DNA from 3 places in the Streptomyces sp. NPDC031497 genome. Region 2 is predicted to be linked to each of the others. Evidence: riboswitches for the same ligand, from Rfam matches in the RefSeq annotation. Region 2 holds a riboswitch; each other region holds the start of a gene.
The links. Region 2 has a riboswitch for cyclic di-AMP ahead of ACZ5K7_RS18005 (M23 family metallopeptidase). Riboswitches for the same ligand answer to the same signal wherever they lie in the genome.

Region 1 (3,267 bases), on a different contig from region 2:
CCCGCCTCCCGCCTGGGCAAGGGGCTCGGGCTGCTCTCCGACGCGCTGAGGGCACCCGCTTTCGCCGACAGCGAGGTCGAGCGGCTGGTCCGCAACCGCCTCGACGAGATCCCGCACGAGCTGGCCAACCCCAGCCGCCGGGCCGCCAAGCAGCTCTACAAGGAACTGTTCCCGTCGACCGCGCGGATGTCCCGGCCGCGCCAGGGCACCGAGGACACCGTAGAGAAGATCGACGCGGCCGCCGTACGCGCGTTCTACGACCGGCACGTGCGGCCGGCCACCGCCACCGCGGTCGTCGTCGGCGACCTGACCGGCATCGACCTGGACGAGCTGCTCGGCGAGACGCTGGGTGCCTGGCGCGGCTCCACCGCCCAGCCCCGGCCGGTGCCCGCGGTCTCCGCCGACGACACCGGCCGTGTCGTCATCGTGGACCGCCCCGGAGCCGTCCAGACGCAGCTGCTCATCGGCCGCGTCGGCGCCGACCGGCACGACCGCGTCTGGCCCGCCCAGGTGCTCGGCACCTACTGCCTGGGCGGCACCCTCACCTCGCGCCTGGACCGTGTCCTGCGCGAGGAGAAGGGCTACACGTACGGTGTCCGCGCCTTCGGGCAGGTCCTGCGGTCCGCCCCCGACGGCTCAGGCGCCTCGCTGCTCGCCATCAGCGGTTCCGTGGACACCCCGAACACCGGCCCGGCACTCCAGGACCTGTGGACGGTGCTGCGCACCCTCGCCTCCGGGGGCCTCACGGACGCCGAGCGCGATGTCGCCGTGCAGAACCTCGTCGGCGTGGCACCGCTCAAGTACGAGACGGCGGCGGCCGTCGCCGGCACCCTGGCCGACCAGGTCGAGCAGCATCTGCCCGACGACTTCCAGGCCACGCTCTACCGGCAACTGGCCGCCACCGGCACCGTGGAGGCCACCGCGGCGGTCGTGAACGCCTTCCCGGTCGACCACCTGGTGACCGTCCTGGTCGGCGACGCGGCGCAGATCCAGGAGCCCGTCGAGGCCCTCGGTATCGGCGAAGTGACGGTCGTCGCCGCGGAGTAAGCCTCGCGCGGCGAGCGGCGAAGCAAGCGGCGCGGCCGGACGAGCGGCACGCGCGTGAAGCGGCCCTGGTGACTGTTGCGTCACCAGGGCTGCCGAATGTCCGAATTAGGGCGGAGGTTGCCTGTCTGCCCTGTGGGATGCGCGACAAAAGCCGTGATCCGTTTGAGCATTGCTCAGGCGTCCTCGTAGGTTCTTCCGGACTGTTCGTCAGGCAGTGCGCCGCGCCCGCGGCACCGGACAGTCATCGCCGAGTCCCCGTACGGCGCGAGCCAGGGGAGCCGGGGACCCACGCAGTCCCTGGGGTGAATCGGGCGCCCGCGCGAGCCGCGAGGGGGCCCGTAGGAGACCTTCCTGCTCCGAACCCGTCAGCTAACCCGGTAGGCGAGAGGGAAGGAAAGGACCAACCTCTACATGGCGTTCATGTGCGCCTCCGGGAAGCACCGTCGTCCCGGTCGGGTCAAGCGCACCACCGCGCAGGCCGCCGGCATCGCGGCCCTCACCACCACGGGTGTCATCGGCACCGTCTCGGCCGCCCCGGCGCTCGCCGCCGAGAACTCCGTCGAGCAGACCGGCCTCACCCCGGTCATCACCGTCAGCGACTCGGTCGCCGACCAGATCGACGCCCAGGCCGCCGCGCAGACGGCCGCCGCCGAGCGCAAGGCGGCCGAGGAGGCCGCACGCAAGAAGGCCGCCGAGAAGGCCAAGAAGGAGCGCGAGGCCGAGGCTCGTGCCGCGCGGGAGGCGGAGCGCAAGCGCCTCAACGCCTTCGTCGCGCCGATCTCCGGCTCGTACGTCTCCACCGGCTACAAGACCGGCGGCTCCCTGTGGTCCTCCGGCGCCCACACCGGCATCGACTTCCACGCCGCCACCGGCACGGTGGTGCACGCCGTCGGCACCGGCACGGTCGTCTCCACCGGCTGGGGCGGGTCCTACGGCAACCAGATCGTCATCAAGATGGCCGACGGCATGTACACCCAGTACGGTCACCTGTCGTCGATCGGCGTCTCGGTTGGCCAGAAGGTCACCCCGGGCCAGCAGATCGGCCTCTCCGGCGCTACCGGCAACGTGACCGGCCCCCACCTCCACTTCGAGGCCCGTACGACCCCTGAGTACGGCTCGGACGTCGACCCGGTCGCCTACCTCCGCAAGCACGGCGTGAACGTCTGACCCGAGCACATGGCGACGGCCCTGTGACGTCGCACGGCGAGAGTCCCGAAGCCCCGGCCCCGAGCCGGGGCTTTCGCCGTTTTCGTGACCCCGGTGTCCAAAAAATATGCATGGATTCAGGGCCGCCGTCGGAAATTCCCGCCCATTGCAATAGAGTCACGGAACGGACGCCACTCGGCGGCGTTTCACGGGGATTAAGGCGGAGGTCGGACATGCGTATTCCGGCGCACTCGGTATGCACGGCGATCCGGGACGACATCGTCGCGGGTGTCTACGAGCGCGGCAGCCGGCTCACCGAGGAACTCCTGGCCCGTCGCTACGGCGTCTCGCGCGTCCCCGTCCGCGAGGCCCTGCGCACCCTGGAGGCCGAGGGCTTCGTGGTGACGCGCCGGCACGCGGGCGCGTGCGTCGCGGAACCGACCGAGCAGGAGGCCGCCGACCTGCTGGAGATGCGCCTGCTCCTGGAGCCGCTCGGCGCATCCCGGGCCGCCCAGCGCCGTACCGAGGCCCACCTCAAGGTGCTGCGCGGACTCGTCAGGCTGGGCCAGGAACGGGCCCGCAGGGGCGGCAGCGAGGACCTGCGCTCCCTGGGCGGCTGGTTCCACGAGACGCTCGCCCAGGCCACCGGCAGCCACGCCCTGACCTCGACACTCACCCAGCTGCGGCACAAGATCGCCTGGATGTACGCCGTCGACGCGCCCGCCAACCCCGTGGAGTCCTGGGCCGAGCACGGCGCCATCGTGGACGCGGTGACGCGCGGCGACAGCGAACGCGCGCGGGCGATCACCGCGCTGCACACCGAGCGGTCCGCGGTCTCCCACCGGCTGCGCTTTTCCGGCGGCACGGACCGGGCGAACGGTGTGAGGACTTCGCAACATCCCGTAAACATGTCGGGCCTGCGGCATTAACACGGGCGCCGTATACAAAGAGGGGTTATTCGGTGGAGCGCTATTTCCGTTGCCCTCTGTCGGTCTCCATCGCCCATATTTCGCGCGCGCCCAGAATTTCCGGTGGCGCGTCATCGGCGTGCCCGATGGGGAATTAACTATGCCC
Region 2 (3,267 bases):
GGTCGATGTAGTCGGTGTCCAGGCGGCGCAGGGACGCGTCGGCGGCGGCCTTGATGTTGGCGCCCGACAGGCCCGGGTAATCGGGGTGCTGGCTGACCTTCGTCGCGATCACGACGTCGTCGCGGTTGCCGCGCGCCTTGACCCACTTGCCGATGACGGTCTCGGACTCGCCGCCCTTGTGGCCCTCGATCCAGGCCGTGTACGAGTCGGCGGTGTCCACGAAGTTGCCGCCGGCGGCCGTGTACGCGTCGAGGACGGCGAAGGAGGCGGCCTCGTCGGCGGTCCAGCCGAAGACGTTGCCGCCCAGGCAGAGCGGAAAGACCTCCAGGTCGGAGGCGCCGAGCTTGCGGAGGGAGCGGGAAGCGGAAGAAGCAGTCATGCCTCAGTTCAACACCGGCTGCCGGTGCGCCCATGCCGACGCAACGCGAAGTTCTCGTAAAAGCGGAATGCACCGGGGTGCCCTGGGTACACCGAACCGGCAGCCCTGACGTCGGGGGGTTGTCGTCAGGGCCGCCGGGGATCAGTGGGGTCCGTCAGGGGTTGAGGCCCTTGCCGCGCAGCCAGGTCATCGGGTCGATGCCGGTGGCCTGGCCGCCGGGGTGGACCTCCAGGTGGAGGTGCGGGCCGGTGACGTTGCCGGTGGCGCCGACGCGGCCGATGACGTCACCGGTGGCGACCTTCTGGCCGACCTTGACGCCGATCGAGGACTGGTGGCAGAACCACAGCTCGGTGCCGTCGTCCAGGGTGATGATCGTGCGGTAGCCGTACGAGCCGGCCCAGCCGGCCTCCGTGACGGTGCCGCTGTGCACGGCCTTGATGATCGTGCCGGTGGGAGCGGCGAAGTCGAGCCCGGTGTGGTAGCCGGAGGCCCACATCGAGCCGGCCTGCCCGAAGGTGCCGGTGATCGTGTAGGAGACGACCGGCAGCGTGTACTGCTTGGCCAGCGCGGCGAGCCGCTTCTGTTCGGCCTGCGCCTTCTCGGCGGCCTGCGCCTGCTCCTTGGCGTCGGCGGCCTTGGCGGCCGCCGTCTGCTCCGCCTTGGCCTCCGCGTCGGAGACCGCCTTGTCGGCGGCGGCCACGGCCTTGGCGGTGGCCTTGACGTCGAGCTGGGTCTGCTGCTGCTCGGCCTGGGCGATGATCCGGCTGCGCAGCGCCTCACCGGCGTCGGCCGAGGAGGCGGAGGAGTCCGCGTCGGTGGCGTTCGTCGTCGTGGTGACGCTGCTGAGCGCGGTCTGGGTGGCGTGGTGGCCACCGCCCTCGCCGAGCAGGGAGCCGACGGAGGACGGCAGGTCGGGCAGGGAGATGGAGACCGGCGGCTTGCCGGTGTTGGCGCTGGCCATGCCGCCCGCGCCGACGGCGGCGATGACGCCGACGCCGAGGACCGTGGAGCTGCGGGCGAGCCCGCCGCCGCGCTGCTTGGCGACCCGGTGCCGGCCGCGTACCGGGGCGAGGGACTCCTCGGTGGGGTTCCACTCCTCCCAGGGGCCCTCGTCGGTGCGGTAGCCGCCATAGCCGAAGGTCTCGGGTTGACGCTGGCTGGGCACGAACGGGGCTGTCGGAGCAGGCCGGTTGGACGCCACGCGGGCGCACTCCTTTCCTTCCGCTGCCTACCGGGTTAGCTGACGGGTTCGGAGCGGGAAGGTCTCCTACGCGCGTATACCGGCCGTTTCGTACCCGGCGGTAGTTGTGCGATTCACCCCAAGGTGGTGGTTCCCCGGTTCCCTTGCGGGATTCGGCGCGTGCGCGCGGAGCCGTCGCGGGTGACGGCTGGGACGACCGCGCTGCGTTATCGAACGTTAATAGACCCGGCTGTCAGATTCCAAGCTGTTCGCCTTGATCATTAAGCTTTCAAAGCATGGACTTACCTGCCTGAACGGTCAAAAACGGTCGACTTGACTCTGTGTTCTGTCCAGCTCAGGAGTCACACGCGTTTTGATGGTGACTCAGCTGTTATGCGGAGGGCGCTCGTCCGTGCACCGAGGGTGACAATCCCCAGAACGGCCGCGTGATCGCGCTCAGGGCCGTCGTACGGCGAGCAGCGCCATGTCGTCCGTCATGCCGCCGCCGGTGTGCCTGCGCACCTCGGCCGCGAGCCGGGCCAGCAGCGCACCGGGGGCGGTGACGGCACGGCCGGCCAGCCGCCGCTCGGGGTCGTAGAACCGGCCGTGTGCGTCCCGCGCCTCGGAGAGGCCGTCGGTGTACAGCAGCAGCGTGGCCCCGCTCGGGAACGCGTGCTCGGCGGCCCGGTCCGGCCAGGCCCCCAACTCGGCCATCCCGAGCGGCAGTGCGGCCTCGGGCCCCCGTACCGGGCACACCGTGCCGTCGCCGTGCAGCAGCAGGGGCGGCGGATGGCCGCGGTTGACGACCCGGACCGTGCCGTCACCGCGCGGGAGTTCGGCGAGTACGGCGGTGGTGAACCCCTCGACCGCGTCGAGGCCGCCGCGCCGGACGCCCTCGCGGGCCAGCGCCCGCTCCAGCCGCCCCGCCACCGCCTCCAGCGTTGCCTCTTGCTCGGCGGCCTCCCGGAACGCGCCGATGACCACGGCGACGGCGGCGACCGCGCCCATACCCTTGCCGCGGACGTCGCCGACGACCAGCCGCACGCCGTACGGGGTGTCCTGGACCGCGTACAGGTCACCGCCGATGAAGGCGCCCTCCTGGGCCGCCTCGTAGCGGGCCGCGATCTCGAAGCCGCCGATCCGCTCGTCGGGCTCGGGCAGGACCGCCCGCTGGGCGGCCTCGGCGATCTCGCGGGCGGAGGCCAGACGCTGGTCACCGAGGCGCACGACCCGGTTGATGCCGGCCGCGAGGGCGGCGACGGTGACCACGGTGAGGACCTCGGTAACCATGTCGACGTTCGGGCCGAAGTCGAAGCGGGCGTGCACGGCGAAGGCGGCGAGGAAGGACGCGAGGCCGGTCAGGACGGTGGTGCGCAGCGAGGTGAGGGGCGCGGCGATCAGCGGGGCTGCCGTGAAGAACGGGACGGCCGTGAAGGCCCTCGGGGTGAGGACGTCGTAGCAGACCCCGGCGACGATCAGCAGGGCCGGCAGGAAGCAGGCCAGGGTGCGGACCGCTGCGGACCCGTCCTCCTGCGCCTCTCCAGGGGCCACGGTACGACTCCCCATATGTCCCAGGTGTCCAATGCGTGTCCGTCCAGGTTTGCGGTTGCGAGCGAGCGGCGGCGAGTGGTGTGGGCCGGGCGGATGAGTGCGGACGGATGTGACGAGGGACACGTGCCGGTATGGAACCCGGTATACGACTCAGGGC
Region 3 (3,267 bases), on a different contig from region 2:
GGACCAGCGCCGTCACCCCGTCCGACGCCGTACCGTCCGGCAGACCACCGGCCACGGACGGTCGCACCCTCTCCGTCCGACATCACCTGCCCGGAGGTACCCCCTCCGCCGCCCGTCAAAGCCGACGGAGGCACACCGCGCCGATCCACGCCCATACCGCCATCCTCACCCTCATCCCCTACGTGATCACGCACGAGGACCTCCGCACGCCCTTCGCCTTCGGAACGTCGCCTCCACGCGTCTCCACGCGCACACGCGCGTGGCGTGCACCGGCGGACGAGCCCGCCCATGCGCGCAGCTCGCCCTCGCCCCCCCCACCCGCGGCTCCATGCGCCACGGGCACGTACCGACCGGCCTGCAGGGCGGACCCGCGACCGTCGAACGGCCGACAGTGCGGCCCCGGTGCAAACGCGAGCGTCGGCACGGCCGGCGCCTCCTGGGACGGCTGCATCTTCCTCCGGACGGCGGCCCTCGCGCCCGAGCCGCTCAAGGCGGTCGCCGTGGCCCGCTCCACGGACGGCCACCATGACAACGACGCGCGGTACGGCGGAGGTTCCGCCCTCACGGTGGACACGCGCGCGTGGACGGCCTTCCTGCCCGCCGCCGGGTCGATGAGCCCGCCACCTCCCCCTAAGGCGTGACCGGAATCACGTACGCCCGTCACATGCGAACTCCTGGCGGCCTCCTGGACCTTGGGCCGCCCGACGGCCTCCGAGGTGCCCGAGCGGCCGAAGCTGCCGGGCGCCCACCTCCCCGGCGCGCGCGATCAGCGCGGCACGCGCGCGTAGCAGGACCGTACGGAGTTCCCGAAGGCACACCAGGGGGGCACCCAACCGGATGAACCGGATGCACAGAACCCGCTGCCGACCACACCTGGTCGGACCCCATCGGTTCACCCCCGCCGAGCCGGAATTCCATCGAATTAGGCAATTCGGACAATCTCGCGAGTTACCTGTGACGCGGGCCACTTCATCCATCCCCATCAGGGCAATCCATAGGAATGGCGGCGAGGAACTTTTCCGCCGATGCCCGGAAAAACGGATTCCATGAATCCGTCTTGTCCGATTCGCCGTAATTGCCGTTTCGTGAAGTAGGTCACGTGGCCCTGAGTGCCACAGGGGTGGTAAGGCGAACCTTTCTCTCCTTTTCCTGTGGGCGAGTTGAGACTTGGCAGCCGCAAAGGATCAAGCGGCCCATACGACTCAGATCAAGGTCAATCGGTGTGTTGTGTGAATCAGGTACTTGTTCCGGACATGTGCTCTCGCATACGTTCCCGCTCGCCGGGCGGACGCCGAATCCTGCCGCCGCCCGTCGTGACCCATCGACGAGTCCATTCGCACGGCAGGAGCGGGGAAACCAGGTAAGTCGCCGGACCGGGCGACCGACGTCACCGACGGACGTCGTACCGGAACGGCTAGGGGTTAAGTCGTCTCGCCTCAGGGCGGAGCGGCCGGGCACTCCCCGGGCCCGAACCCGACAGCTCACCTCGCAGGCGACGGAGAGGAACCACGCCATGTCTGCTGCCGCTCGGCACCGCTGTCCCCGCCGTAACCGCGTCATCCGCACGCTCGCCATCGCCGGCACCGGCGCCGCCGTGCTCGCCCTCCCGCTCATCGGGGCGACGGCCGCTTCCGCCGCCACCTCCACCACCTCGACGGCCTCGACGACGCTCGCCGGGTACCCGAACAACCTCGACGGCTGGATCCGCGAGTCGCTCGCGATCATGGCCGAGAAGCACATCCCGGGCAGCTACAACGGCATCTACCGCAACGTGATGCGTGAGTCCTCCGGCAATCCGCAGGCCATCAACCTCTGGGACTCCAACGCGGCCGCCGGCATCCCCTCCAAGGGCCTGCTCCAGGTGATCGACCCGACGTTCAAGACCTACCACGTGGACGGGACGTCGTTCGACATCTACGACCCGGTCGCGAACATCACCGCCGCCTGCAACTACGCCGCCGCGCGGTACGGCTCGATGGACAACGTGCACGGCGCGTACTGACCGGCGCCGTCAGCTGAAGAGTCTCTCGAGGACGACGGCGATGCCGTCGTCCTCGTTCGACAGGGTGATCTCGTCGGCCACCGTCTTGAGTTCGGGATGGGCGTTGGCCATGGCCACCCCATAGGACGCCCAGTCGAACATGGGGATGTCGTTGGGCATGTCCCCGAAGGCGACGACCTGTCCGGAGCTCAGTCCCAGGTGGTCGGCGGCCAGCGCCAGGCCGGTCGCCTTGGTCACCCCGCACGGCTGGAGCTCGACGGTTCCCGGCCCCGACATGGTGACCGTCGCCAGCGATCCCACCACCGCGCGCGCGGTCGCCGCCAGTTCGTCGTCGGACAGGGTGTGGTGGCGCAGCAGCACCTTGCTGATGGGCGCGCACCACAGGTCGTCGCGCCGGCCGACGCGCAGCGCGGGCAGCGTGGGGTGGGGCATCAGGTAGCCCGGCTCGATGAGCGTGAGCCCGTCCACGCCGTCCTGGTCGACCGCCGCGTACACCTGCCCGACCTCGGCCTCGATCTTGCCGAGGGCGGTCTCCGCCAGTTCCCGGTCCAGGGTGACCGACCACAGCAGCCGGTCCGCGCCGGCGTCGTACACCTGCGCGCCCTGGCCGCAGACCGCGAGTCCCGTGCAGCCGAGGTCGTCCAGGAGGGGGCGCACTCTCGGCGCGGGGCGGCCGGTCACCACGAGATGCCGGGCGCCGGCCCGGCCGGCCCGCGCGAGCGCGGCGAGCGTCCGCTCCGACAGGGTGTCGTCGGCGCGCAGCAGCGTGCCGTCCAGGTCGGTGGCGATCAGTGCGTACGGGGTGGGTGCGACCATGATCAGAGAATACGGACAGCACGCCCCTGAGACTCACTGTGCGTTTCGGCCTCAAGTGGCGCCCGCCGTCGCCGTGATGGGGCGTTGTCAGTGGGGCGCGTTACGTTGGCGGTGGGTTGACTGCACCGATGGGACGGGGGGCGGGCGTGGCGACGGACGGACCGGGAGACTTCCGGGAGCATCTGCTGGAGGCGGCGACCGGGGTGCTGGAGCGGTTCCCGCGGGAGCTGCGGCCGGAGATCTACGCGCTGTCGTTCCGCATCTGGCGTGTCGAGCACGACGATCGCAGACCGTACGTGGCGATCGGCTACAACACCGAGAGCCAGTACGAGGCCGAACGGAACGAGGCGGACCCGGGCGAGGCGCGCTGGAACTACGCGTGCTGGCTCCTCGACGGCTTCGAGATGCTCGGCAACTGTCCCGAGGACCCGGTCGGCGGCGCGCTGTAC

Region 1: it holds a riboswitch for cyclic di-AMP, as region 2 does, so the genes downstream of both, ACZ5K7_RS39300 (M23 family metallopeptidase) here and ACZ5K7_RS18005 (M23 family metallopeptidase) in region 2, are expected to answer to the same signal.
Region 3: it holds a riboswitch for cyclic di-AMP, as region 2 does, so the genes downstream of both, ACZ5K7_RS31955 (transglycosylase SLT domain-containing protein) here and ACZ5K7_RS18005 (M23 family metallopeptidase) in region 2, are expected to answer to the same signal.

Annotation. Positions count from the first base shown of each region.
Region 1 covers NZ_JBVIKO010000027.1:135,714-138,980, forward strand. The annotation lists gene ACZ5K7_RS39295 (M16 family metallopeptidase) at 1-1,047, shown strand, start outside; cyclic di-AMP (ydaO/yuaA leader) riboswitch at 1,283-1,446, shown strand; gene ACZ5K7_RS39300 (M23 family metallopeptidase) at 1,459-2,214, shown strand; gene ACZ5K7_RS39305 (GntR family transcriptional regulator) at 2,427-3,122, shown strand.
Region 2 covers NZ_JBVIKO010000007.1:435,368-438,634, reverse strand. The annotation lists gene ACZ5K7_RS18010 (aldo/keto reductase) at 1-379, opposite strand, end outside; gene ACZ5K7_RS18005 (M23 family metallopeptidase) at 534-1,580, opposite strand; cyclic di-AMP (ydaO/yuaA leader) riboswitch at 1,590-1,748, opposite strand; gene ACZ5K7_RS18000 (PP2C family protein-serine/threonine phosphatase) at 2,016-3,125, opposite strand.
Region 3 covers NZ_JBVIKO010000018.1:149,013-152,279, forward strand. The annotation lists gene ACZ5K7_RS31950 (CocE/NonD family hydrolase) at 183-641, shown strand; cyclic di-AMP (ydaO/yuaA leader) riboswitch at 1,313-1,510, shown strand; gene ACZ5K7_RS31955 (transglycosylase SLT domain-containing protein) at 1,514-2,002, shown strand; gene ACZ5K7_RS31960 (HAD family hydrolase) at 2,012-2,818, opposite strand; gene ACZ5K7_RS31965 (hypothetical protein) at 2,965-3,267, shown strand, end outside.